4 regions of the Streptomyces sp. NPDC052396 genome follow, and region 4 is predicted to be linked to each of the others. Evidence: riboswitches for the same ligand, from Rfam matches in the RefSeq annotation. Region 4 holds a riboswitch; each other region holds the start of a gene.

Region 1 (7,512 bases), on a different contig from region 4:
CCGGGCACCACAGCAGGGAGCTGGCCGGTGTCCACCAGCGGCCCTCGGCCAGCGCGGGCACTCCCACCGCGATGCGCTCCATCCGGCGCGGGCCAGGACCGGAGCCTATGCTTCCGGTGACCGCGCCGACGATCCACAGCACCGCCAGGAATGCCAGGGTGAAGGGGGCGTGCCGGATGGGGACCCGCAGCCGGTCCAGGGTGGTGCGCCAGGCTGTGCGGCTGTCACCGACCCTGGGCGCGGGTGCCGGTGCGCTCATGGGGTCAGCCCCGTCTGCCGGGCGATCCAGGGGAGCTGTCGCTCCAGGCCGGGCCGCCAGACCTGCCAGCTGTGGCCGCCGGGCAGCAGCACCCACTCGGCGCGCATCCCGGCCCGTACCGCGGCCTCGTACACCTTGCGCTGCTGCGGCCGGTAGGTGTGGTCGCCGCTGCCCGCGACAAAGGCGGCGCTGGTGTCCGGAAAGCGCTGACGGGCCATCACATCAAGCGGGTTGACCCGGGCGAAGGCGGCGGTGTCACCGCCGAAGGCGGCCCGGACGGTCTTGGCGGGGTTGCCCAGGGTCGGGGTGTCCTGGCCGGAGATGTCGTTGATCACCCCGTACACCTGTGGTGCGTTGACGCCCAGCTGGAGGGAGCAGGTGCCGCCGAAGGAGACGCCGGAGACGGTCCAGGCGGTGCGGGCGGTGGCCACCTGGAGATGGGCATGGATCCAGTCGGGGACATCGGTGGCCAGATAGGTCTGCACCTGGCCCAGCCGGGAGTCCATACAGAGGGTGTTGGCGAACTGGGAGCCCAGCGGGTCCACGACCACCACCACCGGCGCCAGCCCCCGGTGCCCGGCGGCGAAGGAGTTCATCATCGCCACCAGGCGGCCGGAGTTGATCCAGTCATCGGGCGAGCCCGGCTGACCGGCCATCAGCACGATCACCGGCAGCAGCGGGCGGGGGCTGGAGCGGTAGGCGGGCGGCAGATAGACATAGGCGTCCCGGGCCCTGAACCCCGAACGGGCCCCGGGGATGGGCGTCCTGGATATGGTGCCGTCCCCGGGAAGACCGGGCGGCGGCCGCCAGACGTCCGAAATCGCCTTGCCGGGCGGGACGTTGAGCGTGGGCGCGGTGGTTCCGGTGGCCTCGGTGAGCCGAGTGGTCTTCTGCAGCCAGGTGTTGAGGGCGGAACGCGCGGTGGGGTACTGGTCGAAGTGCCGGTTGACCTGGGAGGCGCCCAGCAGGACGACCAGCAGTCCGGCGAGCGCGGCCGGGGCCCAGTAGCGGGGGCGCAGCAAGGGGATCCGGAACAGGGCCAGGCAGATGCCCAGCACGGCGACGCCCGTCCAGAGCACCACATCGAGGGGCAGCGGGTCGGGGAAGGGCTGGATCCAGTCATCGACGGCGGTGCGCAGCAGCCAGGTGAGCAGGGCGGCGAGCAGGACCGCCACCGGGCCCCAGCGGGTGAGCCAGCTGCGGCGCCGCGAGAACAGCAGCGCCACCAGGGCGCCCAGGCCCAGCACCAGGATGGTGAGCGGGATCCAGCCGCTCACCAGGGACCAGTCCAGCGGGCCCGCTGCGAGAGGTGTCCGTCGCACCACGCCCCCAGGGGAGTAGGGCGAACGGGTCGCGCTGCTTTGAGCTACGGCCTCATGGCGGGGCCGGATGGGCGTACCGCGCCATCTACCCGTTCACCGCTAAATGCTACGGACCGGGGCGAAAGCGGCAACTCGGGAGTGCGGAGCAGCCGGCAGGCACAATCATGGGGTGACCCTGAACGACTCCGCCCCTTGCCCCTGCGGCCGTGCCGCCACCTATGGAGAGTGCTGCGGCCCCCTGCACCGGGGGCAGCGGCACGCCGCCACCGCCGAGCGCCTGATGCGCTCCCGCTACAGCGCCTTTGTCCTGCGTGACGCGGGATATCTGCTGCGCTCCTGGCACTCCGGCACCCGCCCGCCGGCCATCGACTTCGATCCCGGCATCCGCTGGACCGGGCTGGACATCCTCGCCACCGAGGGCGGCACGGCCTTCCACAACGAGGGGACGGTGGAGTTCCGCGCCCGCTACCGGGCGCAGGGGCACGAGGATGACCAGCATGAGCTGAGCCGGTTCGTCCGGGAGGACGGGAACTGGGTCTACCTGGACGCGGTCACCTGACCCGGCCGTACCAGACGCTATTGGTCCAGATCTTCTCCAGGCGGACCGACTTCCCGGTGCCGGGGGCGTGCCAGATCCGGCCGCCGCCGGCGTAGATGCCCACGTGGTACACATAGCTGCCGGAGTGGAAGAACACCAGGTCACCCGGCGTGCGGGCGCCGGCCGACAGGTGCCGGGTGGCGTTGTACTGGTCGGCGGCCACCCGGGGCAGCTTCTTGCCGGCCTTCTTGAAGGAGTAGAGGGTCAGGCCCGAGCAGTCGAAGCGGTACGGGCCGGTGGCGCCCCACTGGTAGGGGGAGCCCTTCTTGGCGGCCGCCACCTTCAGCGCCTTGGCGGCGGGGGTCGCCGCCTGGGCGTCGGCTGCCATTCCCGGCAGGAGGACCGAGGCCGCGACCGTGGCGGCGGTGAGGGCCGATGCGGTGGAGGCCCGGGAGACCAACTTGGGTATTCGAGGCAACGCAGACATGCCGAAGCAACCCTTCGTCATCCGCCTGCGAAAGATGACCTGTCGGGTTCGGGCTGGCGAAGTTGCCCGGCCACACTGTGGCTTCACCCCTAGAACCACCGCCTTCGTGGTTCGTCTTGCCTGGGTCTCCCGCTCCTGCCGATCCGCGAACTCGATTCCGTATCCGGAGCGGCGGCAGGACTCGGCGTCCGCCCGGATCGACCCGCCTCGGTGACGGGTGCTGTTGTTCGGTGGACGATCCTGCACCATCAACGGGCGGATTTCAGAGCCGAACTGGCTGTCTGTGAGGTTCTTCACGTCCAGCGGAACCTGTTTTCCGCCCTGCTTTCCGCCCTGGTGGGGGCCTGTTCCACCGGGTCCGGCGCGGGTGGTTCGCGCTGTTGGGCGAGCGTCCGGCGGCTTGAACCAGACTGCGCCTGACTGCTTCAAGTGCGGGCCGTCGGTGGCTGGTCACGCAGTTCCCCGCGCCCCCGAGCGGCGCCCCGCTCTTGACCCGCACCCACCTGTCATGGACATTGCGACTGTTGGTCCGGACCAACCCCCCACCGAAATCTCTCGTCCGGAGGAGTCGGATGAACAGACACCGGCCCGTCCTGCTCGGCCTGTTGCTGCTGGCGCTCGCCGCCCTGGGCGTCACCCCGGCCGCCGCGCAGCGCCCCAACGCCGCCGGCCCCGATCCCGATGCCCCGCACCGGGGCGTGGTCACCACCACCCGTCCCACCGTCCACTCCCCCGGCCGGGACCGAGCGGTACGCGCCTTCGCGGACGGGCGCCGCGCCCGGCGCGGGCAACTCGCCCGGCGGCCCGCCGCCGAGCTCACCCACAACTGGTGGGGCGTCTTCCCCCAGCCGGGCACCCATGACGGCCTGCTGGCCACCCACACCGTGGACCCCTCCTACCGGGTCTCCAACGCGGACAACTTCACCTACGCCCCCACCACCAAGGCCCAGAACTCCTGTATGGAGGTGGTCACCGCCTACTGGAACAGCGGCGACGAGATATGGGCCTGGGACTGGTGCAGTTCGCCCGGCGGCCCGGCCAGAACCCTGCCGGTCGACTCCGACTTCCTGGCGAAGTACACCACCCAGAGCGGCGGACACCCGGCCTACACCGTGCAGTTGGTGCGCGACGACGCCTCGGCCAACACCTGGTCCTCCTACCTGTACAACTACCGCACCGCCGGCTGGGATCTGCTGTTCCGGCAGTCCGGAGCCGACCAGAGCGGGCTGGACCATGGCTGGGACATGTTCGAGATCTACGCCGGCGTCGACCCGGCCACCGGCACCGGCTACTACTGCACCGAGGCCCGGAACACCGTCTTCGACAGCAGCGCCATCCAGCTGCATCACAACGGCAGTTGGCAGCCCGCCAGCCCGGCCGACTCGCCATGGACCGAGACCGCTCCCGACGGCGGCGCCTTCCTCTGCCCGCAGCTGAGGTTCCTCCAGGCCGGCGAGGACGACCACTGGACCGTCCGGCAGTGATTCCCAGGGGGTGCCCCTGGGGGCACCCCCGCCCTCACTCCCCCTCGGCCCCCGGGAAGAAGTCGACCAGCAGCATGTCGCGCACTCCCCGGCGCACCCCGGGGGCCGGCCGCACCGGTGTGACGCCATGCAGCACCCGCCGGTCGTCCAGCACAATGCTCTCCCACGGCCGCTCCAGCACCGCCCGGTGCAGCGGTGTGCGGCGCAGGTCGTAGAGGGTGGACTCGGCGCCCCGCACATCCCGGCGGCCGATCAGCACCTGGGCCACATAGCTGTGCCCGTCCTGGTGGACGCCCTCGGGCGCCGGGTGTCCCACGGCGTCCGAGGTGGCCACCACCCGTATCTGGTGCACCCCACAGGTGTCGATGCCGGCCCGGGGCCCGGGCAGCCGGTCGAGGAGGGTACGGACCACGGTGCGCAGCACCGCGCCGGAGGCCGGGCCGGCGTCCAGCGGGGCGAACAGGCGGTCCACCCCGCCATGCACCCGGTTGACACCGCGGTCCTGGAAGAAGGGCCGGTGCGGCAGCGGTTCCAGCCCGCCGGGCCGGATGCGGAACCTGCTGTAGCGGCGGAAGCGGTAGGGCTCCGGGGCGTCCAGGTGGGCATCGGCGGGCAGCTGCTCCCAGGAGGCGGTGAACGCGGCGACCTCGGCGGTGGGCAGCCGGGCCAGTGCGGCGGTCAGCACCCCGGCGTCGACATGGGCGAACGCGGGCCGTTCCCGGCCGGCCGGGCGTCTGGTGGGCACATCGAGCGATACGGGATGCAACATGGCCTCCTCACCTGGTGGCAGCCCGAGTTGGGCACCGCTTCCGGCGTCGAGCCTACGCAGCGGGCCCCGTTCGCAGGACCTGTTTACCAACTCCCGTAACCCATTACTCATTTGTCCCGCCCGTCACAGACGGCATTGGACGCTCCGGCGGCTCGGGTACTGTCGGCACACTGGCTCGGGAACGGCTGGCCGAGGGAGTGTGCCCGTGCGCGGTGGCAGCGGCAGTGCCTTTGTGGTCTCCGTTCACGATGTGGCCTCCTGGAGCTTCGATCAGACCCGGCACTGGGTGGACGAACTGGACGCCCGCCGGGTGCCCGCCACCCTGCTGCTGGTGCCGGGCCCCTGGCGCGGACCGTGTCTGGCGGACGATCCGGCCCTGGCGAGCTGGGCCCGTGAGGCGGGCCGGCGCGGGCATGAGACGGCCCTGCACGGCTGGACCCACCAGGCGGTGCCGGGCGGCGGGCCGGGGCGCCGCCGGCTGAACGCGGTACTGGCCCGTGGCTGTGCCGAGTTCTGCGCCCTGGAGCGGCGAGCCGCGCAGGACCGGCTGGAACGCGGCCTGGACGCCCTGGACTCGGTGGGCCTCGCTCCCTGCGGCTTCACCCCGCCCGGCTGGCTGGCCTCCCGGGGCACCATGGCGGCCCTGCGGGCGCTGGGCCTGGAGTACACCACCAGCCACCTGGCCGTGCACGATCTGCGCACCTCGGCGGTGCACCGGATGGTGGCGCTCTCCCACCGGCCCGGCGGTCCGGGCGAACGGGCCGGGGCCCGCCTGATGACCGCGGCGGTACGCCACTGGTCGGCGCGCGGCACTCCGTTCCGGATCGCCCTGCACCCCGCCGATCTGGCCCGGCCGGGGCTGCGCGAGTGCGCCCTGCGGGCCGTGGACACCGCGCTGGAGGCCGGCGCCCGGCCGTACACCTACGCGGAGTTGGTACGCGCCCGGCGGGCGGCCGCCGCCGAAGGCCGCCGGTGAGGACCGTCCCCTGGGCACCGCCCGATGAGGACCGACCGTTGAGGGCCGCCTCATGAGGATCGTCCAGCTCGCCAACTTCTACGCCCCGGCCTCCGGCGGGCTGCGCACCACCCTGGACGCGCTCGGCCGGGGCTACACCGCGGCCGGGCACCAGCGCGTCCTGGTGGTGCCGGGCCGCGGCTATGCCCGGGTGTGCGACGGGGACACCGGAGTGCGGCTGACGCTGCCGGGGGTGCCGGTGGGCGGCGGCTACCGGATGGTGCTCTCCCGGGCCCGGCTGCACCGGCTGCTGGACCGGCTGGCACCGGACTCCCTGGAGGTCTCCGACAAGCTCACCCTGGTGCACACCGCGCACTGGGCCCGCCAACGGGGCGTGCGGGCCGTGCTGTTCTCGCATGAGCGGCTGGACGCCATCCTCGCTCCCCGGCTGCCCGGCCGGCTGCCGCTGCGGCGCCCGGCCGACGCCTGGAACCGCCGGCTGGCCACGGCCTTCGACGCGGTGGTGGTCGCCTCGGCGTTCGCCCGCGCGGAGTTCGAGCGGGTGGCGGCGCCCCGGCTGCACCAGGTGCCGCTGGGCGTCGACCTCTCGGTGTTCGCTCCCCGGCCGGCGGCCCGGCTGCCCTCGCCCGCCGTCCGGCTGGTGTATTGCGGGCGGCTGTCCGCCGAGAAGTGTCCGCACCTCGCCATCGAGGTGCTGCGCGAACTGACCCGGCGGGGCATGGCGGCGCGGCTGCACATGCTGGGGGACGGCCCGCAGCGCCGCGGCCTGGAGCGCCGGGCCGCCGGACTCGCGGTGCGCTTCCACGGCCACCTCGCCGACCGCCGCGCGGTGGCCGCCCTGACCGCGGCGGCCGATGTGGCCCTGGTGCCCTGTCCGGTGGAGGCGTTCGGCCTGTCGGCGCTGGAGGCGCTGGCCTGTGGCACCCCGGTGGTCACCGCCGACCGGGGCGCGGCCCATGAGCTGCTGGTGTCCGGCGCCGGGCTCGCGGCACCGGCCTCGGGTCCCGCGCTGGCCGGCGCGGTGGTCCAACTGCTGGCCGGACCCGAGCCGTTACGGCGTACGGCCGCCCGTCGCCGCGCCGAGGAGTTCCCCTGGTCGGCGGCGGTGTCCCGGATGCTGGCGGTGCACCGGGGCCAACCACCGCCCGCATAGCGTGAGATCGCGGAACAGCGTGAGATTACGGGACAAAGGAGCAACCCGCCCCATCCGTCTGCCCTCTCTCCAGGCGAGAGACCCGGCAGAACGGAGCGACGCGTGGAGCTGACTTCCCCAACTCTTCTCTGGTTCCTGGTGGTTGCCGCCCTGGCGGCCTGCGCCCTGGTGCTGTGGCTATGGCCCCGGGTGGCCCGGCGAGGGCCCCTGGCGCTGGCCGCCCGGCTGGGTCTGCTGGTGCTGCTGCAGTGCATGGTGATGGCCGCGCTGCTGGTCAAGGCCAATGATGACCTCGGCTTCTACTCCACCTGGGACGAGCTGCTGGGCCGTGCCTCCACCCGCCAGGCGCTCCAGCCGGGCCCCGGCGGCGGCAAGCGGCCGCCCGCGCTGGTGATCAAGGGACCGGAGTCCATCGGTCTGAAGGGCGCCCGGGACAAGGCCGGACAGGTGGACCGGATAGAGATCCGGGGACCGGTCACCGGGCTGAGCATGGACGGCTATGCCTATCTCCCGCCCCAGTACTT
Region 2 (7,512 bases), on a different contig from region 4:
ACCCTGGCGGTTTGCTGCCTGGGCCTGCTGGCCGCCCGCTCCCCGCGCCGTCAGGCCCTGGCGGCCGGCCTGACCCTGCTTGCCCTGGCCGTCCTCTTTGTCTCCGCCCGCCTGCACCACTCGGCCGGCGAACTCTTCGTCGACACCCGCCACCGCCCGGTGCTGGCCGGCTACGACCTGCTGCTCATCCTCTATCCGGCGCGGCAGTTGACGGCCCTGCGCCGGGCGCTCCGGGACCGCTCCCGGCGCGCCCGGCCGGGCGCGCCCCGGTGGGGCCTGCGCCTGCTCCATGCCGCCACCCTGCTCGGACTGGCCTGGACGGCCTGGGGCCTGGACGATGTCCGCCTCGCCCTGACCACCGGCCGCCAGAGCGACGGCGACGACACCCTCTCCATGACCCTGGGGCTGTTCTGCGCCGCCCTGGCCGTGGCCGGCGGGAGCACGGCGGCCTGGCCCCGGCTGCGCCACTGGTGGTGGTCGTACCGCACCTACCGGGCTCTGGCCCCGCTGTGGTCCGCACTGCACCGGACCTTCCCCCAGATCGCCCTGCCCCAACCGGCCCGTCGCGGAGTGCACTTCGCCCTCTACCGACGGGTGATCGAGATCCACGACGGTCTGCTGCTGCTCCGGCCGCGCCTGCCCGGACCGGTCCGGACGGAAACGGACACCGCGGCCGTCATCGCCGCACATATCCGCTCCGCCCTGTCCGCACCGCCCCGGCCGGCCGGCTCCCCGCCCGGCCGGGTCGTCCTGGCGGCCACCACCGGGACCGCCGCGGCGGCCGCCCAACTCGCCGAGATCTCCCGCTCGTTCGCCCGGCTGCCGACAGGCTGAGCCACCGGCCGGACAGGGCCATTGACTTGCCATCAGCGGTGCACCATGATCACGCAACGTACGTCCTGTACATTTTTTATAGACGACTCATCAGAGCGAGGTGCCCGCATGACCCGTGTCACCGCCCGCCACGTCCTCCCCGAGTTCACCGAGCGCACCAGCGCCGGGGTGCGGACCCTGGACCCGTACTCCAAGCTGCTCGCCGAGCGGATCGTCATGCTGGGGACACCCTTGGACGACACCGCGGCCTGCGATGTGATGGCGCAGCTGATTCATCTGGAGCACGCCGCGCCCGAGCGGGACATCTCGCTCTACATCAACTCCCCCGGCGGCTCCTTCTCCGCCATGTGCGCCGTCTACGACACCATGCGCTTCATCAGCTGCGACATCGAGACGGTCTGCCTGGGCCAGGCCGCCTCGGCCGCCGCGGTGCTGCTGGCGGCCGGGACACCGGGGAAGCGGGCGGTGCTGCCGCACGCCCGGGTGCTGATCCACCAGCCGTATCTGGCGGAGCCGGTGCAGGGGCAGCCGTCCGATCTGGCCCTGCGGGCCGGGGAGTTGCTGCGCGTCCGGGACGGCCAGACCGAGCTGCTGGCCCGGCACACCGGGCAGGACCGGGCGCGGATCGAGGCGGACACCGAGCGGGACACGGTGTTCGACGCGGCCGCGGCGGTGACCTATGGGCTGGCCGACCGGGTGGTGGAGAGCCGCAAGTGGGATGCCCGATGAGCGGGTGGCCGCCGGAGCCGCCGCCGCTGCCGGGGCTGACGCGGGCGGAGGGGGAGCTGGTGGACCGCTATCTGGAGGTACTGGATCTGCTGGGCCGGATCAACCCGGCCCGCGGCCGGGACACGTACCGGGGGCTACGAGCGGCGCAGGCGCTGGTGGTCGCGGCCACCGGGCTGCGCGAGGCACTGACGCTGATGTACGAGCGAGGTGAACGGGAGGTGTACGCGAGCACCTTGGCGCAGGCGATGCGCGTCCTGGACGGCGAGCGGCGGGCCGGCCGGGTGATGTTGCCGCCGCCATCGGCCAGTTGAGAAGCGAAACCCTTTTCAGGAAGTCTCCTTCAGACGCCGGAGGCAGCCGTAGACATCGCGCGGTGATCACTCCGGGCGCGACGCGCACTCCGCGCTTGAGTGATCCGCTCGCCACGCAGGTCGTGGACTCAGCCGCCTCCGCCGATGACTCCCAAATGCCCGTGTGTCCACCTGAATTGCCCACAGGTGACGAGGCTCACATACCGCTGGTTCCGCTCGGAATCGGCGCCGTGGCTGGGTCAAGATCCTCGGGACGACAAGACCCCGCCACACGGCGGGGCGGTCCGGGCGGACGCCGAACCCTGCCGCCGCCCAGGGCGACGGGTCGACGGGAGTGCACCGGCAGGGGTGGAGGACCCGAGCACGGCGGGACGGCCGCCCTCGACAGGGCCGTTCCTTGGGGTGAAGCCGCCTGTGGCGGCCGGGCATTCTTCGCCTGCCCGAACCCGACAGGTCACCCTTCACAGGCGACTGACGAAGGGTTTGCGCATGGGCAAGCACAAACGTCCAGCACGGCTGTCCAAGGCCAGGGCCGCCTCGGCCCTGACCCTCGCCGCCGTCGGCGCCACGGTGCTGGCGCCGGGCGGCACGTCCAAGGCCGAAGCCTCTTCCATCCCCACCAGGGCGTTGCAGATCGCGGCCTCCAAAATGGGCGCTCCCTATCAGTGGGGAGCCACCGGCCCCTACCGCTTCGACTGCTCGGGGCTGACCCTCTACTCCTTCAAACGGGCCGGCAAGCAACTGCCGCGCACCGCACAGGCCCAGTACAACCGCACCCGCCATATTCCCCGTTCCGCCCGTCAGATGGGCGACCTGGTGTTCTTCCACTCCGGGCGGGGCGTGTACCACGTGGGGATATACGCCGGGAACGGCAAGATCCTCCATGCGCCGAAGACCGGCTCGGTGGTGCGCTTCGAGCGGATCTGGACCAATAGCGTCTGGTACGGCCGGGTCACCGACTGACGCCGCCGTACGCCCCGTAGTACGAGGATCAGGCCGGCACGACCGGCCCTCCCGCGAACGCGCCACGAGCGCGTCTGCCGGGTGGTGGAGGCATGGCCGCGACCAGGCCGCCAACCGCCGCCCGGCCCGGGCGAGTACGGGGAACCAGCGCATACCGCGCCATGGGCACGGGCAGCACAGGCGTCAGCGTACGGGCGCCGTCCACGGCAGGCGGATCCACACCGTCTTACCGCCCCCGGCGGTCGGGGTGACGGCGAAGCTGCCCCCGCGTTCCGCGGTCAGACAGCGCACGATGACCAGGCCCCGGCCATTGTCCTGCTGGACCGCCGCCGGCAGCCGGCGGGGGTAGCGGGCATGGTCGTCGGTGACACCGATGCGCAGATGTTCGTCCCGCTCCAGCCGCAGGTCCACGGTGAAGGTCGGCGACTGTCCCCGGGTGTGCAGCACGGCATTGGTCGCCAGCTCGGAGACGATCAGCCGGATCGCATGGGCGGCCTCCGCGCCATGCGGCAGCCCCCAGTCCGCGAGCACCTGGGCGACATAGCGCCGGGCCGTGGCGACCGAGGTGGGAGCACTCGGCAGAGTGACGGACGCTTCCTGGTGATCTGCCATGGCACTGTCCCTTTCCCGCCGACCCTGGGGCGGCTCTTCGCGACAGAGTGCCATTGATAACGACCGTGATGGGAGCGATCCACCGAGATATGCATATATCTGTCGCTCGATGCGGTGAACTCTGCGAGGAGCGACCGGATTTGGCGGCCAAACTGGTCTATCGACTCTGACGGGTGGATTTGCCACCCCGAGGGAACGGGAGAAGCCGGGAGAGGGGAGAGGCCGGGGATGCGGTACGGACCGGCGGTGCGCCGTCGCAAGCTGGGCTCGGAGCTGCGCCGTCAGCGCGAGCTGACCGGGATGACCAGCCGGGAGGCGGCCGCCGCGGTCGGCTGGCACCAGTCGAAGGTGAGCCGGATCGAGACCGGCAGCAGCGGGGCCAAGCCTTCCGACGTGGCCCGGCTGCTGGATGTCTACCGAGTGTCGGACCCCGAACTGCGCGCCCTGCTGGGGGCGCTGTGCGGCGCGGACTCCGGTCCCAACGCCGGTTCCCGGCGCGGCTGGTGGTACGCCTACCGCGATCTGCTGCCGCCGGCCTATCTGGACTTCATCAGCCTGGAGTCGGAGGCCTGCCGCTCGCGCACCCTGGAAACCACCGTGGTGCCGGGCCTGTTGCAGACCCCCGAGTACGCCGGTGCGGTCACCCGGGCCGCGCTGGGCGATCCGCCCGAGCGGCAGGTCGAGGAGCTGGTGCGGGTGCGGATGGCACGCCAGTCGGTGCTGCGCCGGGAGCGGCCGCTGCGGTTGTGCGCGGTGCTGGACGAAGCGGTGCTGCGGCATGAGGTGGGCGGTCCGGAGGTGATGGCGAGGCAGCTGAGCCATCTGGTGGCCACGGGTTCACTGCCGCATGTGCGGCTTTATGTGCTGCCTTTTTCCCGCGCCAATCACATTGGTATCACCGGGCCTTTCGTCATTTTCTCCTTTCCGCGTATTGCCGATCTGGACGTGGTTGTTCTCGACCACTTGACGAGTAGCCTCTATCTGGAGCGGAAAGAAGACCTCCGGGCGTATGACGCCGCGTTCGGCATGCTCCGGGCGCACGCCCTCTCCCATGAGAACTCGCTCGACTACATCGCCGGTCTCACCAACGGCTGGTGAACGCGCGTTGGTGGACACCCGCATCGGCCCGTACCCGCAGGGAGGCGCCATGTCCGCAGCACCGGCAGTGCCGGCGGCAGCGACCGTACCGGCCCGGTTCGACGCCCTTTGGCGGCACAGCAGTTACAGCACCGGAATGAACAACTGTGTGGAGACCGCCCGGATTTCGGCCGGGACCATCGGTGTCCGGGACTCCAAGCGGCCGGCCGGCCCGGTGCTGCTGCTCTCCCCCGCCGTGTGGACCCCGTTCGTCAGAGCGGTGAGCGGCGCCCGCTGACCGGCCGGTGGCAGGAGACGGTCAGCCGGTGGCGGGCGACGGCCAGGTCAGGCAGTGGCGGGCGCGGTCCGCAGGATGGTGTCGACGGCGGCCGCCACCTGGGCGTCGGTCAGGTCGGCACGGGCCGTCAGCCGCAGCCGGGAGATGCCGTCGGGCACCGACGGGGGCCGGAAGCAGCCCACCGCCAGCCCGGCCGTCCGGCAGTCCGCCGCCCAGCGCACCGCCGCCTCCGGTGAGGGGGCCCGTACCGAGACCACCGCGGCGTCGGGGCGGGTGGCCCGCAGCCCGGCCCCGGTCAGCCGCCGGTGGAGTTCCCGGGCCACCTCCCGGGTGCGCTCCGCCCGCCAGGGCTCGGCGCGCAGCAGTTGCAGGGCGGCCAGTGCGGCGCCGGCCGCCGCCGGGACCAGCCCGGTGTCGAAGATAAAGGTCCGGGCGTTGCTGACCAGGTGCCGGATCACCCGGGCCGGGCCCAGCACCGCCCCGCCCTGGCTGCCCAGCGACTTGGAGAGGGTGACCGTGGCCACCATGTCCCCGGCCCCCGCCAGTCCGGCGCCGTGCAGCGCGCCCCGGCCGCCCTCGCCCAGCAGGCCCAGGCCATGGGCGTCGTCCACCAGCAGGGCCGCGCCCTCGGCCCGGCACACCCGGGCGAGTTCGGCCAGCGGGGCGGCGTCGCCGTCCACCGAGAACACCGAGTCGGTGATCACCAGGGCGTGTCCCCGGTGCCCGGCCAGTTCCTTGCGGACCGCCTCCGGGTCGGCGTGCGGCACCACGGCCCGGGCCGCCCGGGACAGCCGGCAGCCGTCGATCAGCGAGGCATGGTTGCCCTCGTCCGAGACCAGCAGGGAGTCGCCCCCCGGAGCCGCCGAGAGCGCGGTCACCGCCGCCAGGTTGGCGGTGTAGCCGGAGGAGAAGACCAGGGCCGCCTCGAAGCCGCAGAACTCGGCGAGCTCCCGCTCCAGACGGGCGTGCAGTTCGGTGCTGCCGGTCACCAGACGGGAGCCGGTGGACCCGGCGCCCCAGCACCGCGCCGCCTCGGCGGCGGCCGCGGTCACCTCGGGGTGACGGGCCAGGCCCAGGTAGTCGTTGCCCGCCAGATCGACCGGCGCGCCATCGGCCGGCCGTGGCCGCAGAGTGCGTACCAGTCCGGCCGCCAGCCGGCGCTCATACTGCTCGTCGAGCCAGTCGAACACAGGGGCCTTGACCATGGTGTGCCCTCGGAATCTGTGGGGTTCATATAAAGCCCCCCGCTGCCATAGAGGGAGGGACTTCCCAACTTAGCCGTCATAGCGGCTGGTCACGGTGTGGCGATCCACACACCTCAAACAGCCCCTCTTGTTTGGTTCCTACCTTGGCCAGAAGGTGTGCGGTAGGCGAGGATCACCGCCATGGACCTGCTCAACACGCTGGTGGACAAGGGGTTGCGACGTCAGTCGCCGACCCGTGAAGAGGCGCTCGCGGTGCTGGCGACCTCGGACGACGAACTGCTCGATGTGGTGGCCGCGGCGGGCAAGGTGCGCCGTAGGTGGTTCGGGCGGCGGGTGAAGCTCAACTACCTGGTCAACCTCAAGTCGGGGCTCTGCCCGGAGGACTGCTCCTACTGCTCGCAGCGGCTCGGTTCGGAGACCGGGATCCTCAAGTACACCTGGCTGAAGCCGGAGGACGCCTCCAGGGCGGCGGCCGCCGGGGTGGCCGGCGGTGCCAAGCGGGTGTGCCTGGTGGCCAGCGGCCGCGGACCGACGGACCGGGACATCGACCGGGTCTCCAAGACCATTGAGGCGATCAAGGAGCAGAACCAGGAGGTCGAGGTGTGCGCCTGCCTCGGTCTGCTCTCCGAGGGCCAGGCGGAGCGGCTGCGCGAGGCCGGTGTCTACGCCTACAGCAACAACCTCAACACCTCCGAGGCCACCTACGGCGACATCACCACCACCCACACCTATGCGGACCGGGTGGACACGGTGCGCAAGACCCAGGCCGCCGGGATGTCCGCCTGCTCCGGGCTGATCTCCGGCATGGGCGAGAGCGACGAGGACCTGGTGGACGTGGTTCTCGCGCTGCGTGAACTGAACGTGGACTCGGTGCCGGTCAACTTCCTGATCCCGGTCGAGGGCACTCCGCTGGCCGGCGAGTGGAACCTCACCCCGCAGCGGGCGCTGCGCATCCTGGCGATGGTCCGCTTTGTCCACCCGGACGTCGAGGTGCGACTGGCGGGCGGCCGGGAGATCCATCTGCGCACCCTCCAGCCGCTGGCGCTGCACCTGGCCAACTCGATCTTCCTGGGCGACTACCTCACCACCGAGGGCCAGGAGGGCAAGAAGGACCTGGAGATGATCACCGACGCGGGCTTCGAGGTGGAGGGCGCGGACACCGCGACCCTGCCCGAGCACCGGCGGCAGGAGACGGGCTGCGGCGGTGGCGGCTGCGCACCCTGCGGCGAGCCGCAGGAGGCGGCCCAGGAGCCGGTCCAGGAGGCAACCGACGGGCAGGGCAAGCCGGTTGAGGCCCGTACCGACCTGGTCGCGGTCCGCCTGCGTGGCGCCGGAACGGATCTGCCGCCCAATGCGTGAGCCCCTGACCCCCGCCGAGTTGCTGGAACTGGACCGGCAGCACGTCTGGCACCCCTACGGCCCGATGCCCGGCCGCCGGCAGCCGCTGCTGGTGGAGTCCGCCTCCGGAGTCCGCCTGCGGCTG
Region 3 (7,512 bases), on a different contig from region 4:
GCGTCGACCTCGAGGCCGTTCTTCAGCACGACATGGCCGTCAACACAGGAGTCCATCGAAGTGGAGAGGTAGATCTCGACCCCGCGGCTCTCCAGGTGCTCCTTGCCGTACTGGCCGAGCTTGGGGCCCACCTCGGGGAGGATCTTGTCCGCGGCGTCGACGAGGATGAACCGCATGTCCTCGCGCTTGACGTTGCGGTAGTGCTTGGCCGCGTCGCGGGCCATGTCCTCGACCTCGCCGATGGTCTCCGCACCCGCGAAGCCACCGCCGACGAAGACGAAGGTCAGCGCCTTGCGGCGGATCTCCTCATCGGTGGTGGAGTCGGCCTTGTCGAGCTGCTCGAGGACGTGGTTGCGCAGGCCGATGGCCTCCTCGATGCCCTTCATGCCGATGCCCTGCTCGGCCAGACCCGGGATCGGGAAGGTACGGGAGACCGCGCCCAGCGCAATGACCAGGTAGTCGAAGGGCAGCTCATACGCCTCGCCGACCAGCGGGGCGATGGTGGCAACCTTGCGGTCCTGGTCGATGGTGGTGACGCGGCCGGTGAGGACCTCCGCCTTGGGGAGCACCCGGCGCAGCGGCACCACGACATGACGCGGGGAGATGCTGCCGGCCGCTGCTTCGGGGAGGAAGGGCTGGTACGTCATGTACGAGCGCGGGTCGACGACCGTGACGGTCGCCTCGCCGTACCGCATCTTCTTCAGGATGCGGCGCGCCGCATACAGGCCGACGTACCCACCGCCTACTACGAGGATCCGTGGACGCTCCGTGGTGCTCATGATTCGAGTATCCAGCACGGTTCCCAGGGGTGCGCGCGCGCCCCGACCATAGTCGTACAGGGCTGTCTGCTACACTGCGCGGCCCACGTGACCGACGCCATAGCCGAAAAGGGGAACCACGCGGTCCACTCCAGCGTTGACACCCCCGCTGAACTGGCCTTGCGGTCCCGAGCGCCACTGGACCACCGCTCCAGCCGCCCACGCCGGCCGCTCCGCCGCCCCCGGCTCGGTCTGCGCCAAGGCGCCCGTGCGAGCCCGTTCTCGCACGGATGGGCACACCGGGGGCCACTTCTTGGCGGCCGGGAGCGGATTTTCATGTGAAGGATTTCACGAAGTTTTTCCGCGCCGTCCTCCGACGGGCTTCCCCGGGGGCCCGGACGGACCCTTCAGGCGATGCTCCAGGCGATCCCGTCCAGGATGTCGTGCTCGCTCACCACGACCTCCGCGGCACCGGTCCGCTCCATCACGCACTGCAGCACCAGCGCCCCGGCACCGATCACATCCACCCGGCCCGGGTGCAGCACCGGGATGGCCGCCCGCTGCTCATGCGTGGCGGTGAGCAGCCGCGCGGTGACCTCCCGGACCTTCTCCAGCGGGATCCTGGAATGGTGGATGGCCGCCGAGTCGTACTCGGGCAGCTCCAGGGCGATCGCCGCGACCGTGGTCACCGACCCGGCCAGGCCCACCAGGGTGCGCGCCTCACGCAGCGGCACGCTCTGCTCGGCCAGGTCCAGCGCGGCCTGGACATCGGCCCGTATGGCGGCGATCCGCTCCGGCGCCGGCGGGTCGCTGACGGTTCCCTGGTGCACCAGATGACGCTCCGTCATCCGTACACAGCCCACATCCACGCTGCGCGCCGCCCGGACGTGCTCCTCGCCGACCACGAACTCGGTGGAGCCGCCGCCGATGTCCACCACCAGGAACGGCCGGTCCAGGTCGGACCGTCCGGCCAGCTCCCTGGTGGCACCGGTGAAGGAGAACTCCGCCTCCTGGTCGCCGCTGATCACCTCCGGCTCCACGCCCAGGATCTCCACCACCCCGCGAACGAACTCCTCGCGGTTCTCGGCGTCCCGGGAGGCGGAGGTGGCCACGAACCGGGTGCGCTCCGCCTTGAGATCGCGGATCACCTCGGCGTACTCCCGGCAGGCGGCGAAGGTCCGCTCCAGCGCCTCCGGCGCCAGCCGGCCGGTACGGTCCACGCCCTGGCCGAGCCGGACGATGGTCATCCGCCGGTCCAGCTCGGTGAGTTCACCGGTGGCGGGGTCGGCGTCGGCCACCAGCAGCCGGATGGAATTGGTACCGCAGTCAATGGCGGCAACGCGGGTCATGGGTCGCTCTCCAGCGGTCGTTCGGCGGCGCCGCACGGCGGGGCGCCGGGGCCGGGGCTCGGGCGAGCCCCGGGGTCAGCGGCGGACGGGGACTACTCCTCGGTCCCGCACGGCGAGACGCACGGGCCCTTGCGCCACCACTCCGGCAGCATGGCGATCGCCTCGTCGCCCAGCGGGTTGACGCCCGGCCCGGCCGCCAGCGAGTGCCCCACCAGGACATGCAGGCACTTGACCCGGTCCGGCATGCCGCCGGCGCTGGGGAAGCCCTGCAGCACCTCGATGGCGTCCCGGCGCCGGATGTAGTCCTCGTGCGCGGCCCGGTAGGCGGCGGCGAGTTCCGGGTCGGTCTGCAGCCGCTCGTTCATCTCCTTCATCACGCCCTCCGCCTCCAGCGTGCCGATCGCGGAGGCCGCGCGCGGGCACGTCAGGTAATAGAGGGTGGGGAAGGGCGTGCCGTCCTCCAGCCGCGGCGCGGTCTCCACGACATCGGGGTTGCCGCACGGGCAGCGGTGCGCGATGGCGCGCAGACCGCGCGGCGGGCGCCCCAACTGCGCCTGGAAGGCGGCGATGTCGGCGTCGGTGGGCTCGGTGGGCTCGGTCTGGGGAGGAGGGGTTTCCATGGGCTCGCTTGTGCTCGGTCCGGTCGGGTGAATGGTTGGGGGCGGGTCAGCGGCGGTTGTCGGCCGCGTCCACACCGTCCCAGAGGTTGCGGTACCAGGGCCGGTCGGCCGCCCCCTGGTCCTTGGGCCGCTTGGCGGCGCCGCTGCCGTCCAGCACGGTGTAGCCGGTTTCGCCGGGGCGTACATAGTGCAGGTGCTCACGCGCCTGCCGCTCCACATACGCCGGGTCCTCCAGCCGGGCCTTCTCGTCGCTCAGCCGCTTGACCTCCTGGCGGGCGTGCTCGGACTGCCGCCGCTGGTCGTCGATGTCGGACCGCTGGGTGACCCACTGGCGCATGGGGTAGGCGAGGGCGACGACCAGCGAACAGACCACCAGTGCCAGCAGCGCCGCCCGGCCGGTCAGCCGGCTGCGCCGGGGCGGCCCGGTGCGGCGGGCCCGGGCATCCGGCCCCTGGACCAGCACCGTGCCGAGTGCCTTGAGCCTGGTCGCGGTGGAAAACCGTTCCGCCGCCACATCGCCTCCCCTGGGGTCCGGTTACGGACGGGTCCGGTACGGACGCAAAAGCCGTCCTCGGCCACGGTACGGGACCATGGCCGAGGACGGGGTGAAGCTGAGGAGTTGTCAGCCCCTGCTGTGCTTACTGGTTCGCGGAGCGAAACCGGGGGAACGCGCTGCGGCCCGCGTAGACCGCCGCGTCGTCGAGGATCTCCTCGATGCGCAGCAGCTGGTTGTACTTGGCGACGCGCTCGGAGCGGGCCGGGGCACCGGTCTTGATCTGGCCGCAGTTGGTGGCGACGGCCAGGTCGGCGATGGTGACGTCCTCGGTCTCGCCGGAGCGGTGCGACATCATGCACTTGAAGCCGTTGCGCTGGGCCAGCTCCACGGCGTCCAGGGTCTCGGTCAGCGAACCGATCTGGTTGACCTTGACCAGCAGGGCGTTGGCGGCGCCCTCCTCGATGCCACGGGCCAGACGCTCGGGGTTGGTGACGAACAGGTCGTCACCGACCAGCTGGACCTTGGCACCGAGCTGCTCGGTGATGGTCTGCCAGCCGGCCCAGTCGTCCTCGAACAGCGGGTCCTCGATGGAGACCAGCGGGTACGCCTCGACCAGCTCGGCGTAGTACGCGGTCATCTCCTCGGCGGAGCGCTCCTTGCCCTCGAAGAGGTACTTGCCGCCCTTGTAGAACTCGGAGGCGGCCACGTCCAGGGCGAGGGCGATGTCCTGGCCGGGGGTGTAGCCGGCCTCCTTGATGGCCTCCAGGATCAGGTCCAGGGCCTCGCGGTTGGAGCCCAGGTTGGGGGCGAAGCCGCCCTCGTCGCCGAGGCCGGTGGCCAGACCCTTGGTCTTCAGGACCTTCTTGAGGGTGTGGTAGACCTCGGTGCCCCAGCGCAGCGCCTCGGAGAAGGACTCCGCGCCGATCGGCGCGATCATGAACTCCTGGATGTCCACATTGGAGTCGGCGTGCGAACCGCCGTTGAGGATGTTCATCATCGGCACCGGCAGCAGGTGCGCGTTGGGGCCGCCCAGGTAGCGGAACAGCGGCAGGTCGCTGGCCTCGGAGGCGGCGTGCGCCACGGCCAGGGAGACGCCCAGGATGGCGTTGGCGCCCAGCGAGCCCTTGTTGTCGGTGGCGTCCAGGTCGAACATGGCCTGGTCGATCAGGCGCTGCTCGGTGGCGTCATAGCCGACCAGCTCCGGGCCGATCTGCTCGATGACGGCCAGCACCGCCTTCTCCACGCCCTTGCCCAGGTAGCGGTTCTTGTCCCCGTCCCGGAGCTCAATGGCCTCGAAGGCGCCGGTGGAGGCACCGGACGGCACGGCGGCACGGCCCGTGGAGCCGTCGTCGAGGCCGACCTCGACCTCGACCGTGGGGTTGCCTCGCGAGTCGAGGATCTCGCGAGCTACGACGACGTCGATGGACGGCACGAGGGTCTCCTTCGTGTGGGTCTGGAGTTCTGCAGCATGAGCCTAACGGGCCCCGGCGGGTCCACCCGCCGTAGGACCACCGCGCAAAACGAAAAAAGCCGCAAACGTCGAGATCGCGGGAGGAATGGCCGCTTCCTGTGTTCGCTGAACGAAGAAGCGGGAACCCGCATGGCAGGCCCCGGAGAACGCCGGAGCCCCGCTCCGATGCGGCTCGGGGGGATAAGACGCATCGAAACGGGGCGGTCCGGTTGGCCGTTGGGTCAGCTGAGGTGCAGCTTCTGGCCGGGGAAGATCAGGTCGGCGTTCTCCACGATGTCCTTGTTGCGCTCGTAGAGCTTCTCCCAGCCGCCCTTGACCTTCTTGGCCTCGGCGATCTTGGCGAGGGTGTCGCCCTCCTTGACCTGGTACTCGCCGTCGCCCGTCTTCACGGACTTCGGGGCGGAGTGCTGCGGCGCGCTCTGCTTGGGCGCCGGAGCCTCGTCGTCGCTGTCGTCCTGCTGCTGCGGAGCGGCGTGCTTGGGCGTCCAGTGACGCTCGCTGCGGTCGGCGTGGCTCTGGGTCGAGGTGTGGCCGGTGGAGCCGGAGGTGTCCACGTCGGCGGCCGGGCCACCACGGCTCAGCCCGCCCTCACTGGCGCAGCCCCAGGCACCGGGACCCTGCGCGGCGAGCAGCTTCTCGGCGACCGCGATCTGCTGGCTCTTGCTGGCCAAGTCGGCCCGCGGGGCGTAGCTGGTACCGCCCATGGCCTCCCAGGAGGACTGCGAGAACTGCAGGCCACCGTAGTAGCCATTGCCGGTGTTGATGGACCAGTTGCCGCCGGACTCGCACTGGGCCACGCGGTCCCAGGTGGTGACGGAGGCGGCGTGGGCGGAGGTGGCGGCCATCAGCGGAGCTGCGACAGCGGCACCGGTGACACCGGCGAGCGTGGCGATGCGGACGGCCTTGTTCGGACGACGATGCTTGCCCTTGGACATAAGTCGGTTTCCTCACCGGCGCCTACGAGGTGAGCTGTCGGGTTCGGGCGTGAGTTGCCCGGCCGTGCGGCTTGCGCTCGCTCGGCTTCACCCCTAGCCGTCCCGGCCCTCCGGTCCTCGACCGGCGGCCCGTTACGGCGCCTTACCTTGGTTCCCCCGCTCCTGCCTACGGCGCTTGCGCGACGACTCCCCCGGCCGCCGGCAGGATTCGGCGTGACGACCGTGGTGCTCGCGGTGGCGAGCGGTGATGACGTTAAGCACAGGCGGCCGACCGGTTCAAACCCTCCTTTTCAGCCACCCAGTTGTCTCCACCCCGGCTGAAAACAGCTGTTTTCGCAGGTCGGAGACGGTCCGTTGGTTTCCGGCCGCCGACTTTGAGACGAATGCCAAAGAGACCCATGTCTCACTTTCCGCCGGAACGGACATTCGACCCAAACAGCCCCGCTACTTCTTCAGTTCGAGCTGCTGACCGGGAAGGATGAGGTCCGGATCGCTCCCGACCGTCTTCTGGTTGTCGCGGTACAGCCGATGCCAGCCACCCTGGACGGAATGCTGCTCCGCGATGACTGACAGGTTGTCACCGGGGCGCACGGTGTAGTCGTTTGCAGACGGCGGTTCGGTGCGCGCCTCCGCACCACCGCGCGATGCGCGGTCCGCGCCCGAACCCGGGGAGTCCGCACGGTGGTTGCCGATGCCCGCACTCGCCTCCGCTCCGGGTTGCGCGTCCTGCCCGGAGGTGCGGTCACCAGAGTTCGCGCCCGGGTCGGCGGAGCTGCTGGAGGGCGACGGGGCGGGGTCCGCCGAGGGCTTCCGGGCGGGCGGCACCGAGGGGTCGGCGGACGGGCCGGACGTCGGCTTGCGGTGCTTGCCGGTGGGCTGGTCACCGTCCTTGACCGGTGGCCGCTGGTCCGGCTTCTGGGCCGGCACCGAGGAATCGGAACCCTGCGGCGTACCGGGCTTCCCGGACTCGGACGGGCCGGGGGCGGACTTGTCGGGGGTGGCCGGGGAGGCGTCGGGTGCCTTGTGGTGCGGCGCGGTACGGGGCGTATCCGCGGAGTCGGCATCGCCACCCGGATCTACCTTGGGCGTCGGGCCGTCCTTGACCAGGCCGGAGTCCAGTGCACAGCTGGGCCAGGCATACGGGCCGCGGTCCTCGAGTATCCGCTCGGCGACCGCGATCTGCTGGGCGCGGCTGGCCAGGTCGGGGCGCGGCGCGAACTCCGTACCGCCGTGCTGCTCCCACATCGAGCGCGTCAGCTGCAGCCCGCCATAGAAGCCATTGTCCGAGTCGGCGCTCCACAGGCCGCCGCTCTCGCACTGGGCCACCCGGTCCCAGGTCGCGGCGTCCGCGGCCTGGGCGCCGGAGGCGGCCATCAGCGGCATGGCGAGCCCCGCTCCGGTCACCCCCGCGGCGACCACAAGGGCGGGGATCTGACGGGGACGGCGATGTCGGCCGGAACCGGAAAGCATGCGATGACCTTTCACTGGGCAGCACTGGGCAGCACTCGGCGGGCGCCCGGAAGCGCTCGGCGGCGAATATGACCGACGAACATAGCGACGGCTTCCGGTTGTCACAACCCGGTGTATCGCGGGTCACGTAGCGATAAAGGCAGTTGACGCCGGGTCATCAGGGCCGCGCGGTGAACTCCACCGGCAAGGTGCGCAGTCCGCGCATAATGAGGCCGCCGCGCCACCGCAGTTCCGCCGGATCGACGGAAAGCCGCAGGTCAGGGAGGCGCCGCAGCAAAGTCGCCAGGGCTGTGCGACCCTCCAGCCGGGCCAGCGGGGCACCCAGGCAGTAGTGGATGCCATGGCCGTAGCCCAGGTGCTGGTTGTCTGCGCGGGCGAGGTCCAGGGTGTCCGGGCCGGCGAACCGTTCCGGG
Region 4 (7,512 bases):
GACGCTGTGGGCATGGACCTCCAGAAGATTTCCGACCGCCTGGACATCGAGCGGCTGATCAACGACTACCTCCGCTCGCTCGACGAGAAGTCGTATGACGGAGACGACCGTTGGGCGCATGCCTACTTCACCGAGGATGCGTACAGCAGGACCCCCATCGGTGAGTACCGGGGCGTGGGCGCCCAACTCACCTCTACGCGGCAGGGCATGGCGCCCTTCGAACGGACCGTGCACTTCGGGTCGAATGTCATCGTCGAGCTGGACGGCGACCGGGCCGAGGTGCGGTGGAATCAGTTGAGTACGCACAAGTTGCGGGAGGGGGAGGGCGACCGGCTGTTCTTCTCCGGGGGGTACGTCGAGGGCGAGATGGTGCGTACGGGAGAGGGCTGGCGGTTGCGACGGATGGTGTTGGAGATTGGGTGGACGCAGGGGACGCCGCCGCTGCCCGTTCCGCTGAGTTGAGGGCGCAGCGATCTGCCTCGGGGTCGCGGGGTGGTGCCTGAGGGGCGGGGTTAGCCTCGGGAGGGATTGATCGGTTTCTGATGCGGAGGTTGGCGCGATGACGGCACTGGCGAAGGTTCCGGCGGCGGTAACGGCCGCAGGTGGGCTGGTCGGCGGGTATGGGGTGGCCCGGTGGACCGGGAAGCGGCCGTTGGGCGGGGTGGCGCTGGCGGCCGCCGGGGCGGTGGCCGCGCGGCAGTGGACGGCGAAGGCGGGCGCCGGGACGGCGGCGGCGTTGACCGGGCTGTATGTGGCGGCGTTCGCGGGGTCGCATCCGCTGGCGAAGAAGGTGGGGGCCTGGCCGTCGGTGTTCGCGGTGGCGGGGACGGTGGCGCTGGCGTCCTGGGCGGTGGAGCGCCGGGCCGCCTAGGGTTCGCCTGATGACCCTTGGCCTTCGGCGCCCCTCGGGGCGGCCCGTAAGGGGCGCGGGCGGCCACCGACGACCCGTACCTGAGAGGTGAGGGGAGGCGTGGACGCCGCCTCACCGGAGGTACGAGGCACCCGCGCCCGGTGATGGCACGGCCCCAAAGCCGTCCGGCACGGCCGGACCAACGGCTGGGAACACACTCTGGCAGAGCCGGAGTATCGAAACGAGGGGCGCCCCGGCCCGCGCCCCTCCTCGTACGCGCGGCCCGGCACCGACCGGCGAGGTCACAGCCCTCGGGACTCGGAAAGGCGTTACGCCGAAGCCTCCGTCAGCCGCTTGAGCTCGGTATCGCTCAACCGCAGGTCGGCGACGGCCAGTAGGGGCGGCAGCTGGTCCACCGTGCGGGCGCTGGCCAGTGGAGAGGCGATCGTCGGCTGGGCGGTGAGCCAGGCGAGGGCCACGGTGGCGACGGCGGCGTCATGGGCGGCGGCCACCTCGTCCAGGGCGGTCAGGACGCGGCGGCCGCGCTCGGAGACCAGGTATCGGCCCGCGCCTTCGGCCCGTGCGCTGTCGACGGACGCGCCCGGGCGGTACTTGCCGGTGAGAAAGCCGGAGGCCAGGGCCCAGTAGGGGACGGCGGCCAGGCCGTGCCGGGCGGCGACCTCCGCCAGTGGTCCCTCGTAGGTGTCGCGGGAGACCAGGCTGTAGTGGGGCTGGATGGCTACGTACTTGGCCACACCCGCCGCGTCCGAGAACTCCAGGGCCTCGGCGAGGCGTTGGGCGGAGATGTTGGAGGCGGCGATCTCGCGGATCTTTCCTTCCCTAACCAACTTGTCCAGAACGGACAGGAATTCGGCGACCGGGACGGTCTCGTCGTCGTAGTGGGTGTAGTAGAGGTCGATGTAGTCGGTGCGCAGGCGGCGCAGGGAGGCTTCGAGGCCGGCGCGGATGGTGGTGGCGGACAGGCCGGCCTTGTCCGGGAAGCCGCCACCGACCTTGGTGCCGATGACCATCCGGTCCCGGTTGCGCCGGGCGGCGAGCCAGTCGCCGATCAGGGTCTCCGACTCGCCGCCGGAGTTGCCCGGTACCCAGGCGGAGTAGATGTCGGCGGTGTCGACGAAGTTGCCGCCCGCCTCGGCGTAGGCGTCCAGCACGGCGAAGGACTGCTCCCGGTCGGCGGTCCAGCCGAAGACATTGCCGCCGAGGGCGAGCGGGTGGACGGACAGGCTGCCGATGTGGCGCGGATGATGCGGATGGTCATGGGTGTCGGTCATGGCTCCCATGGTTCGCCCCGGGCGGGAGATCCGCCATCGTTCAGTCCGCCGGGGCCGGGGCAGGGGCGGGCATCGGTTCCTTATGGACGGACAGCGGGGTGGCGATGTCCTCCAGGGAGCGGCCCTCGGCCGGTACCGCCAGGAAGGCCGCGACCAGCCCGGCCAGGCACATCAGGGTGGCGCCGATCTGGAAGGCCAGTACGGTGTCGCCGATCACCCCGCTGCTGGTGAGGTCGGAGAAGAGCAGTGGTCCGCTGATGCCGCCGGCTGCCGTGCCCACCGCATAGAAGAAGGCGATGGCCATGGCCCGGGTCTCGGTGGGGAAGACCTCGGAGACGGTCAGATAGGCACTGCTGGCCCCGGCCGAGGCGAAGAACAGCACCACGGCCCAGCAGGCGGTGAGCTTTACAGCGCTGAGATAGCCCGCGCCGAACAGCCAGGCGGTGACGAACAGCAGGGCTCCGGAGAGGACAAAGGTGGAGGAGATCATGATGCGCCGGCCCACCGTGTCGAACAGCTTCCCGAGCAGCAGCGGGCCCAGGAAGTTGCCGACCGCTATGACCGCGAAGAAGTAGCCGGTGCGCGAGGTGGAGACGCCGAAGAACTTGGTGAGGATCGCCCCGAAGCCGAAGGTGATGGCGTTGTAGAGGAACGCCTGGCCGATAAAGAGGGCCAGGCCCAGGATGGCGCGCCGCCGGTAGTCGGTGAAGACGGTGCGGGCGATGTCCCGGAAGCTGGTGCTCTTGCGCTGGCGGATGGTGATCCGGCCCCGGGCCGGCGGCAGGGTGATGCCCTTCTCCGCCTCGATGCGCCGCTCGATCAGGCCGACCAGTTCCTCCGCCTCCTCGGCCCGGCCATGGATGAACAGCCAGCGCGGGCTCTCCGGCACCTGGCGGCGCACCAGCAGGATGACGAGGCCGAGGACCACGCCAAGGCCGAAGGTCAGCCGCCAGCCCACGTCCTTGGGCAGCAGGCTGACATTGAGCAGGATTATCGACAGCAGTGATCCGGCGATGGCGCCGATCCAGAAGCTGCCATTGATGATGAGGTCCACCCGGCCCCGGTAGCGGGCCGGGATCAGCTCGTCCACCGCGGAGTTGATCGCGGCGTACTCCCCGCCGATGCCGAAGCCGGTGATGAAGCGGAAGAGGAAGAACCACCAGGAGGAATAGGAGAGCGCGGTCAGGGCCGTCGCCCCTAGGTAGACGGCGAGGGTGACCATGAACAGCTTTTTGCGGCCGAAGCGGTCGGTGAGGCGGCCGAAGAAAAGGGCCCCGCCGCAGGCGCCCGCCACATAGAGCGCCGCGGCGAGACCCGTCACCTGGGCCGCGCTGATCGACAACCCGCTGCCCTGCTCGGAGAGCCGGCCGGCGATGTTGCCGACGACGGTGACCTCAAGGCCGTCCAGGATCCAGACCGTGCCCAGTCCGATGACCACGGTCCAATGCCAGCGGGACCACGGCAGCCGGTCCAGGCGCGCGGGCACGGAGGTGGTGATGGTCGCGGTCGTCACACAATCTGAGTTCCCGATCGCACTCGGAACATTCGCGGCAATTTGCCGGGCGGATGCATCGGCGGGACCGGGCGGCGCGCGCCGGACGGCCAAGCGGGAGCACGCGCGGGGGCGTGCTCCCCGGCCGGGGAGTCGCCCTAGGGGTGCAGGCCGTGGGCGCGCAGCCAGGGCAGGGGATCCACCGGGTGGCCGCCGCCCGGCCGGACCTCCAGGTGCAGATGCGGACCGGTGGCGTTGCCGGTCGCGCCCACCCGGCCGATCACGGTGCCGGTGGTCACCTTGCCGGAGGTGACCACCATGGACGACAGATGGCAGAACCACAGCTCGGTGCCGTCGTGCAGGCGCAGCACTATGCGGTAGCCATACGCGCCGGCCCAGCCGGCGTGGGTGACGGTGCCGCCGCTGACGGCCCTGACCGGGCTGCCGGTCGGCGCGGCGAAGTCCTGGCCGGTGTGGTGGTGCGCCCAGCGGTGGCCGGACTCCCCGAAGCCGGCGGTGAGGGTGTAGGAGGTCAGGGGAAGGACGTAGGTGGCGCGGTGGTGCCGCGAACTGCCCTTCGGCGCATGGTGTTTGGGGGCGTGGTGGGCCGGGTGACCGGCGGGGCCGGCCTGCTCGGCGTCCGCGGCGGCCTGGCGGGCGGCCTCCGCGGCCTGCTCCGCCGGGGTCCGGTGGGGGTGTCCGGCGGCCTGCTCGCGGTGGTGTGCGGCGGCCTGCTCATGGCTGGGTGCGGCGGCCTGCCCGGGCGCCCGCCGGGCCTGTTCCTGGGCCGTCTCCCGGACTGCCCGGGCCGCCTCCTGGGCGGACTTGGCGGCCTGCTCGGCCTTCTGCGCCGCGATCTCGGCGGCGGCGGCCATCCGCTCGGCGTCCGCCGCGGCCCGTTCCTTTGCCTCCGGCCCGGCGCTGTCATCGGCGGATGCCTGCTGGAATCCCACCTGCTGCAGGATCCGGGCGCGCAGCGCCTCACCGGCGTCATGGGCGTCCTGGGCGGCCCGGGCGGCGTCCTCGGGGGTGAGTTCCGGGGTGTCCTGGGGTGCGGTTTCGGCCAGGCCGGGTGCGTTGGCCTCGGAGGGCTCGGGCACATCCGGCATGGATATCGCCGCCGAGGGACGCTCCTGGGCATCGGCCACTCCGCCGGCGCCCACCGCCGCGATCACTCCGACGCCCAGCACCGCACCGCCGCGGACCATGGTGCCGCCCCGCTGTCTGGCGACGCGGTGCCGGCCCCGGGCGGCCGGGCCGCCGGCTTCCGCCGCGTCCTCCCCCCAGGAGGCCGGCTCGGATGAACTGCCTTCGGTGACGGGGCCGTTGGACGCCACGGGGGCGCACTCCTTTCCTTCCCTCTCGCCTACCGGGTTAGCTGACGGGTTCGGAGCAGGAAGGTCTCCTACGGGCCGGGACGGCCCGATGCACCCCAAGGGTTGGTGGTTCCCCGGTTCCCCTGCGGGATTCGGCGACGAACGAGAACGCCGTGCGGGCCGCCTCTTACGACGGTTGAGGACCGCACTGCGTTATCGAACGTTAATAGACGCGGAGGGTGGTTTCCAAGCCGAAAGCGTGAATCCGCCGGGGACTTGGCAATTGCTTGGAACCGTTCCGGTTGGTTGTGCATCAGCCCCGCATCGGGCGCGCGCCGGCCTCACATCAGGCGCGCGCCGGGTGCTGGTCCGCTCAGGCCGTCGGCCGGCGGCGGGGGCGCGAGGACCGCCCGCCGGAACGGCGTCCGCCGGGCCGGGAGCGGGTGGCGGAACCGGTGGATCCGGCGGCACCGGAGGGAGCCGGCGAGGCCGGCCGCGGCGGCGCGATGACCACCGGCACCCCGCTGGGCTCCCGGGCACCGGTGATGCGCGCCAGCGCCTCGTCCTCCGGCCGCACCCGGGCCACCTGGGGCGTGATCTTGGCGGTGGCCATCATCCGGGTCATCTCCCGCCGCTGCTCGGGGAGGACCAGGGTGACGACCGTGCCGGACTCACCGGCCCGGGCGGTCCGGCCGCCCCGGTGCAGATAGTCCTTGTGGTCCATCGGCGGATCGATATTGACAACCAGGTCCAGGCCGTCGATGTGGATGCCACGCGCCGCCACATTGGTGGCGATCAGCGCGGTGACCTGCTCGGTACGGAACTGCTCCAGGGTGCGGTTGCGCTGCGGCTGGCTCTTGCCGCCGTGCAGCGCGGCGGCCCGTACACCCTGCGACAACAGCCGCTTGACCAGCCGGTCGGCGCCCCGCTTGGTGTCCACGAACATGATCACGCGACCCTCGCGGGCGGCGATCCGGGTGACCGCGTCCTTCTTGGAGCTCTCGTCCATGAGGTGCAGCAGATGGTGGTCCATGGTGACCACCGCGCCCACCGAGGCGTCCACCGAGTGGGTCACCGGGTCGGTGAGGAAGCGGCGCACCAGCCGGTCGACATTGCGGTCCAGGGTGGCCGAGAACAGCATCCGCTGTCCGCCCGGGGCGACCTGCTCCAGCAGCTTGCTGACCTGCGGCAGGAAGCCCATGTCGGCCATCTGGTCGGCCTCGTCCAGCACGGTGATGGCCACCTCGCCCAGCGCGCAGTCGCCGCGCTGGATCAGGTCGGCCAGCCGGCCGGGGGTGGCGACCAGCACCTCGGCGCCCTTGGCCAGGGCGTTGGCCTGGCGGCCGATGGACATGCCGCCGACCACGGTGGTCATCCGCAGCCGCACCGCCTCGGCGTAGGGCGTCAGGGAGTCGGTGACCTGCTGGGCCAGCTCCCGGGTGGGCACCAGGACCAGGGCCAGCGGACGCCGCGGCTGGGCGCGCCGGCCCGCGGTACGGGCCAGCAGGGCCAGCCCGAAGGCGAGCGTCTTGCCGGAGCCGGTCCGGCCGCGGCCCAGGACGTCCCGGCCGGCCAGCGAGTTGGGCAGGGTGGCCGCCTGGATGGGGAAGGGCTCGGTGACGCCCTGGCGGGTCAGGGTGTCCAGCAGGGCCCCGGGCAGCTCGAGTTCGGCGAAGGAGCCAACCGGCGGCAGCGCGGGCGTGGTGGCCTCGGGCGTGGTGAACTCACCCTGGGGCGCGGGGCGTCGGCGGGCGGCGGTGGCGGCCGGACGGGCGCCGGTGGCTGTGCGGGCGGGACGGGCGGAGCGAGTCATTCGGGGACCTTCCCTCAACGGGGGCGGCACGCCCGGTGATTGAGGCTCCGTCGATCGGTTCGAGCCTGGGCGCGCGGTGCGGCTTGAAGAATGCGGCGTAAAGAATGCGACGTGAACAATGGGGCACGCACCGCGCGGTGCGTGCCCCATTGCGATGCGGCCAACCGGCCGCGGAAAAGCGAGGGTCGTCAGATGCCGACGATGTTCTCCGCCTGCAGGCCCTTCTGGCCCTGGGTGACGTCGAAGGAAACCTTCTGGCCCTCGAGCAGCTCACGGAAGCCGCTGGAGGCGATGTTCGAGTAGTGGGCGAAGACGTCCGGGCCGCCGCCGTCCTGCTCGATGAAGCCGAAGCCCTTTTCCGAGTTGAACCACTTCACGGTGCCAGTAGCCATGTCTATCTCCTCAATGGGATGGGCCCCACACCGGAAAAGACCGGCAGAAACAAAAATGCGCCTCAGTTCAGAACCGAGGCGCACACGAGTTCATGGGTACCACAATTGCAACTTGCATGAGCCTAACACAGGCCCGTCGTGCGGTCCAGAGGTGGTCCGGAATCACCCTATAACTCGACTCCCAGGGCCCGGGCGTGCCGGTCGGCCGCCACCTCGGCCTCCGCCTCGTCCAGGTAGACCTCGCACACCAGGCGACCGTCGGCGGTCATATTGTGCTCCAGCTCCCAGAGGCTGACCTCGCCGCCGCCCTCCAGCAGAAAGGCGTGCTCATAGAAGCGGCACCAGGTGGTGTCCCGG

Evidence for each region. Region 4 has a riboswitch for cyclic di-AMP ahead of ACIHFE_RS31935 (peptidoglycan DD-metalloendopeptidase family protein). Riboswitches for the same ligand answer to the same signal wherever they lie in the genome.
Region 1: linked by a shared signal. The riboswitch ahead of ACIHFE_RS25840 (C40 family peptidase) and the one ahead of ACIHFE_RS31935 (peptidoglycan DD-metalloendopeptidase family protein) in region 4 are both predicted to bind cyclic di-AMP.
Region 2: linked by a shared signal. The riboswitch ahead of ACIHFE_RS26460 (C40 family peptidase) and the one ahead of ACIHFE_RS31935 (peptidoglycan DD-metalloendopeptidase family protein) in region 4 are both predicted to bind cyclic di-AMP.
Region 3: linked by a shared signal. The riboswitch ahead of ACIHFE_RS13445 (transglycosylase family protein) and the one ahead of ACIHFE_RS31935 (peptidoglycan DD-metalloendopeptidase family protein) in region 4 are both predicted to bind cyclic di-AMP.

Annotation. Positions count from the first base shown of each region.
Region 1 covers NZ_JBIUAW010000010.1:252,488-259,999, forward strand. The annotation lists gene ACIHFE_RS25825 (phosphatidylglycerol lysyltransferase domain-containing protein) at 1-259, opposite strand, end outside; gene ACIHFE_RS25830 (alpha/beta hydrolase) at 256-1,581, opposite strand; gene ACIHFE_RS25835 (YchJ family protein) at 1,751-2,140, shown strand; gene ACIHFE_RS25840 (C40 family peptidase) at 2,133-2,606, opposite strand; cyclic di-AMP (ydaO/yuaA leader) riboswitch at 2,614-2,790, opposite strand; gene ACIHFE_RS25845 (carbohydrate-binding protein) at 3,179-4,090, shown strand; gene ACIHFE_RS25850 (2OG-Fe dioxygenase family protein) at 4,125-4,859, opposite strand; gene ACIHFE_RS25855 (DUF2334 domain-containing protein) at 5,065-5,835, shown strand; gene ACIHFE_RS25860 (glycosyltransferase) at 5,888-6,988, shown strand; gene ACIHFE_RS25865 (alpha/beta hydrolase) at 7,091-7,512, shown strand, end outside.
Region 2 covers NZ_JBIUAW010000011.1:48,381-55,892, reverse strand. The annotation lists gene ACIHFE_RS26475 (MAB_1171c family putative transporter) at 1-834, shown strand, start outside; gene ACIHFE_RS26470 (ATP-dependent Clp protease proteolytic subunit) at 943-1,563, shown strand; gene ACIHFE_RS26465 (hypothetical protein) at 1,560-1,874, shown strand; cyclic di-AMP (ydaO/yuaA leader) riboswitch at 2,158-2,359, shown strand; gene ACIHFE_RS26460 (C40 family peptidase) at 2,364-2,837, shown strand; gene ACIHFE_RS26455 (ATP-binding protein) at 3,021-3,449, opposite strand; gene ACIHFE_RS26450 (helix-turn-helix domain-containing protein) at 3,678-4,547, shown strand; gene ACIHFE_RS26445 (DUF397 domain-containing protein) at 4,597-4,824, shown strand; gene ACIHFE_RS26440 (8-amino-7-oxononanoate synthase) at 4,872-6,029, opposite strand; gene bioB (biotin synthase BioB) at 6,210-7,388, shown strand; gene ACIHFE_RS26430 (adenosylmethionine--8-amino-7-oxononanoate transaminase) at 7,381-7,512, shown strand, end outside.
Region 3 covers NZ_JBIUAW010000004.1:457,775-465,286, reverse strand. The annotation lists gene ACIHFE_RS13470 (NAD(P)/FAD-dependent oxidoreductase) at 1-779, opposite strand, end outside; gene ACIHFE_RS13465 (exopolyphosphatase) at 1,166-2,107, opposite strand; gene ACIHFE_RS13460 (DUF501 domain-containing protein) at 2,200-2,727, opposite strand; gene ACIHFE_RS13455 (septum formation initiator family protein) at 2,774-3,241, opposite strand; gene eno (phosphopyruvate hydratase) at 3,366-4,655, opposite strand; gene ACIHFE_RS13445 (transglycosylase family protein) at 4,916-5,629, opposite strand; cyclic di-AMP (ydaO/yuaA leader) riboswitch at 5,634-5,813, opposite strand; gene ACIHFE_RS13440 (transglycosylase family protein) at 6,074-7,099, opposite strand; gene ACIHFE_RS13435 (cytochrome P450) at 7,257-7,512, opposite strand, start outside.
Region 4 covers NZ_JBIUAW010000020.1:21,119-28,630, forward strand. The annotation lists gene ACIHFE_RS31915 (nuclear transport factor 2 family protein) at 13-462, shown strand; gene ACIHFE_RS31920 (hypothetical protein) at 560-871, shown strand; gene ACIHFE_RS31925 (aldo/keto reductase) at 1,180-2,142, opposite strand; gene ACIHFE_RS31930 (MFS transporter) at 2,183-3,655, opposite strand; gene ACIHFE_RS31935 (peptidoglycan DD-metalloendopeptidase family protein) at 3,793-4,971, opposite strand; cyclic di-AMP (ydaO/yuaA leader) riboswitch at 4,983-5,118, opposite strand; gene ACIHFE_RS31940 (DEAD/DEAH box helicase) at 5,324-6,763, opposite strand; gene ACIHFE_RS31945 (cold-shock protein) at 6,952-7,155, opposite strand; gene ACIHFE_RS31950 (DUF6227 family protein) at 7,323-7,512, opposite strand, start outside.